2 regions of the Zoogloea oryzae genome follow, and region 2 is predicted to be linked to the other one. Evidence: riboswitches for the same ligand, from Rfam matches in the RefSeq annotation. Region 2 holds a riboswitch; the other holds the start of a gene.
What was found. Region 2 has a riboswitch for S-adenosylhomocysteine ahead of ahcY (adenosylhomocysteinase). Riboswitches for the same ligand answer to the same signal wherever they lie in the genome.

Region 1 (2,198 bases), on a different contig from region 2:
TCGTCCATGTTGATGTCGATGACCTGGGCGCCGTTTTCCACCTGCTGACGGGCCACCGCCAGGGCGTCGTCGAAGCGGCCTTCGAGGATCATCCGCGCAAACGCGCGGGAGCCAGTGACGTTGGTACGCTCGCCCACGTTCACGAACAGCGAGTCGGCACCCACGTTGAAGGGCTCCAGGCCCGACAGGCGCAGCTTCTTTTCAATATCCGGCACCGTGCGCGGGGTGACGAGACTGACCGCATCGGCGATCGCCTTGATGTGCGCCGGCGAGGTGCCGCAGCAACCGCCAACGATGTTCACGAGCCCGGAGCGCGCCCATTCGACGATCTCGCTCGCCAGCTGCTCGGGCGTCTCGTCGTAGCCGGTGGGCGACAGGGGGTTGGGCAGGCCGGCGTTGGGATGGGCCGAGACGAAGGTGTTGCAGACGTTGGAGAGCTCCTCCACGTACTGGCGCAGCTCCTTGGCGCCCAGCGCGCAGTTGAGACCGAAGCTGATCGGCTGGGCGTGGGAGAGGGAGTTCCAGAAAGCCTCGGCGGTCTGGCCCGACAGGGTGCGGCCGGAGGCGTCGGTGATGGTGCCGGAGATCATCACCGGCACGCGCTTGCCCAGATCCGCAAACAGCTTCTCGACCGCGAACACCGCGGCCTTGGCGTTGAGGGTGTCGAAGATGGTTTCGATCAGCAGGATGTCGGCGCCGCCTTCGAGCAGGCCTTTGGCCGAATCGTAGTAGTCGTCCACCAGCGCATCGAAGCTGATGTTGCGGTAGCCCGGATCGTTCACGTCCGGAGAGATCGACAGGGTGCGCGACGTGGGGCCGAGCACGCCGGCGCAATAGCGCGGCTTGGCCGGGTTGGCGGCGGTGAATTCGTCGCACAGCGCGCGCACGAGGCGGGCACCTTCCACGTTGAGCTCGTAGGCCACGTCGGCGAGGCCGTATTCGGCCTGCGACACGCGGGTGGCGTTGAAGGTGCAGGTCTCGATGATGTCGGCGCCGGCCTCCAGGTAGGCCCGGTGGATGCCGCCGACCACGTCTGGCCGGGTGAGCACCAGCAGGTCGTTGTTGCCCTTGAGATCCTTGCCGTGTTCGGCGAAACGCGCCCCCCGGTAGTCGGCTTCACCCAGCTTGTGCTGCTGGATCATCGTGCCCATCGCCCCGTCGAGGATCAGGATGCGGTGGGTCAGTTGATTGTGGAGTTCGGCGGTACGGTCGGGCTGCATGGCGGTTCCTAAAAAAATCGGCCGGGGCGCGCAAAGAAAAACGGCGCAACAAACCTGGCAAGGTTTGTGAGCGCCGTTGATCGGTTGCCGAGCCTGGCCTGCTGGATGGCTTCATCAGCAGGTCGCAACGCTCCTCGGCAAGCGGCGGATTTTACAAGGGTTTTGGCGTATCCGCCAGCAGTGCGCGGGCGTCGTCGCGCCACCATCCGAGGGCCGCGTAGAAGCCTTCCCACACGCAGCCGTTGCAGCCTCGGCCGCAGCAGGCGGTGGGCGGCGGGGGCGGGTTGCGGTGGGCCAGCCCACGCCCGGCAAGACGCTCGCGGATGGCAGCGATCTGCGCTTCGGCCTCGGCCAGGGTGGCGGGCCGGAAATCAAAGGGGTCGGCGGCGGCGTTCATCGGCGGCTCCGGCGGAAAAGGGCGCGAACATATCACCGGCGGCCAGCCGGCGAAAGCGCCCGCCCGCCGCCCGTTCATCTGCCCGTCATTGCCCGACAGCCGGTGGGGCCGTAGAATCCCGCCCGACACGCCATCGGGAAAGCACCTTGGAACCCGTCCATAACATCGTCTTCTTTGGCGAAACCCTGCCGGGCTACGACCGCAGCGTCGCCCGCATACAGCTCCAGACCCTGCTCGGATGTTCCCACCAGACCATCCATCAGGTGTTCTCGGGCCAGCGCGTGCGTCTGCGCAAGGGCCTCTCCGCCGTCGAGGCCCAGCGCTACGAGCTGCGACTGAAGGGGATCGGCCTGAAGGTGGCCATCGACCCGCCCCTGCCGCCCGACATGCTGGACAAGCGCCTCAGCGCCGCCCGCGATGACACCACCCGCAGCAGCGCCTCGGGCCTGCCCCAGGTGGTCTGCCCGGCCTGTGGCGAGACCCAGTCGCTGCGCACCGTGTGCCGGGCGTGCTCGATCAACATGCCGGGGTTTCTGGCCGCCCAGGCGGCCAAGAGCGCCAACGCCGCCCAGCCCCAGGGC
Region 2 (2,198 bases):
GCCATGGGCGCGCTGTCCGCGCTGATCGTCGGCCCCTGCGTGGCCGCGCCGCTCGCCGGCGCCCTGCTCTACATCGCCAAGACCGGCGACGCAGCCCTCGGCGGCGTGGCGCTGTTCGTAATGGCGCTGGGCATGGGCGCCCCGCTCATCATCGTCGGCGTGCTCGCCCGCAGCGCCTTGCCCAAGACCGGCCCGTGGATGGAGAACGTCAAGCGCGCCTTCGGCGTCATGCTGCTGGCGGTGGCCGTGTGGCTGGTCTCGCCGGTGCTGCCGGGTATCGTCACCATGCTGGCCTGGGCGGCGATCCTGGTCGTCTCGGCGATCTACCTCCATGCCCTCGACCCCCTGCCGCCCCACGCCAGCGGCTGGCAGCGCTTCTGGAAGGGCTGGGGCGTGATCGCCCTGCTGGCCGGCGCGGCGATGTTCATCGGCGCCTTGGCCGGCTCCCGTGATCCGCTGCAGCCGCTCGCCATCCTGCGCGCCCAGGCCGCCAGCGCGCCGGTGGCCGAAACCAAATTCCAGCGCGTGCGCTCGGTGGAAGAGCTCGACCAGATCCTGAAAACCGCCACCCGCCCGGTGATGCTCGATTTCTATGCCGACTGGTGCATCTCGTGCAAGGAGATGGAGCGCTTCACCTTCGCCGATCCGGCCGTGGCGAAGCGCCTCGCCGGCTTCCAGCTGATCCAAGCGGACGTCACCGCCAACAACGACGACGACAAGGCGCTCCTCAAGCGCTTCAACCTCTTCGGCCCGCCGGGCATCATCTTCTTCGACGCCGGCGGCGCGGAGCGCAAGCAACTGCGCGTCGTCGGCTTCCAGGAAGCGGAGATTTTCGGGAAGGTACTGGATTCGGCACTCAAAAATCCGCCACAAAACCCGTTATAATCCGCGACTTGCTTCGAGGAGCGCTGCAAGACTGCCGGGTGCAATGCCCGCTGTCCCAGGCTCGATGTCAGTGCCGCCGGGTTCGCCCGCGTCACCAGAAACCGCGCTCACCCGTCCATGCTTTGTTTGCAAACCCGTGCCGGGCACGGGGAGACGCGGTGAGCCGTTCGTACGCAGCCACCCGCAGTACCGCGCAAGCTGTTGCGCGTTCTCCCTTCCCGGCCACACGTTCGAGGAAATCTCATGAACACTGTGGCTGAAAAGTTCACCGATTACGTCATCGCCGATCTCTCCCTGGCCGACTGGGGCCGCAAGGAGATCAAGATCGCCGAAACCGAGATGCCGGGCCTGATGGCGATCCGCGACGAGTTCGCCGCCGCCCAGCCCCTCAAGGGCGCGCGCATCACCGGCTCGCTGCACATGACCATCCAGACCGCCGTGCTGATCGAGACGCTCACCGCCCTCGGCGCCGAAGTGCGCTGGGCGTCGTGCAACATCTTCAGCACCCAGGATCACGCCGCGGCCGCCATCGCCGCCCAGGGCATCCCGGTCTTCGCCGTGAAGGGCGAGACCCTGGTGGATTACTGGGACTACACCCACCGCATCTTCGAGTGGGCCGACGGCGGCTTCTCCAACATGATCCTCGACGACGGCGGCGACGCGACCCTGCTGCTGCACCTGGGCGCCAAAGCCGAGAAGGACATCTCCGTCATCGGCAAGCCCTCGTCCGAAGAAGAAACCATCCTCTTCGCCGCCATCAAGGCCAAGCTGGCCGTGGACCCGACCTGGTACTCCACCCGCCTCGCCCAGATCAAGGGCGTGACCGAGGAGACCACCACCGGCGTGCATCGCCTGTACCAGATGCACCAGCGCGGCGACCTCAAGTTCCCGGCGATCAACGTCAATGATTCGGTCACCAAGTCCAAGTTCGACAACCTCTACGGCTGCCGCGAATCACTGGTGGACGGCATCAAGCGCGCCACCGACGTGATGATCGCCGGCAAGGTTGCCGTGGTGTGCGGCTACGGCGACGTGGGCAAGGGCTCCGCCCAGGCCCTGCGCGCGCTCTCCGCCCAGGTGTGGATCACCGAGATCGACCCGATCTGCGCCCTGCAGGCCGCGATGGAAGGCTACCGCGTCGTCACGATGGAATACGCCGCCGACAAGGCCGACATCTTCGTCACCACCACCGGCAACTTCCACGTCATCACCCACGACCACATGGCCGCCATGAAGGACCAGGCCATCGTCTGCAACATCGGTCACTTCGACAACGAGATCGACGTCGCCTCCATCGAGAAGTACCAGTGGGA

Region 1: linked by a shared signal. The riboswitch ahead of metH (methionine synthase) and the one ahead of ahcY (adenosylhomocysteinase) in region 2 are both predicted to bind S-adenosylhomocysteine.

What each region holds. Positions count from the first base shown of each region.
Region 1 is NZ_BSPX01000017.1:24,156-26,353, forward strand. It holds gene metH (methionine synthase) at 1-1,220, opposite strand, end outside; S-adenosyl-L-homocysteine riboswitch at 1,282-1,362, opposite strand; gene QQK25_RS07570 (oxidoreductase-like domain-containing protein) at 1,372-1,617, opposite strand; gene QQK25_RS07575 (DUF805 domain-containing protein) at 1,764-2,198, shown strand, end outside.
Region 2 is NZ_BSPX01000026.1:34,735-36,932, forward strand. It holds gene QQK25_RS10200 (protein-disulfide reductase DsbD) at 1-885, shown strand, start outside; S-adenosyl-L-homocysteine riboswitch at 895-1,001, shown strand; gene ahcY (adenosylhomocysteinase) at 1,129-2,198, shown strand, end outside.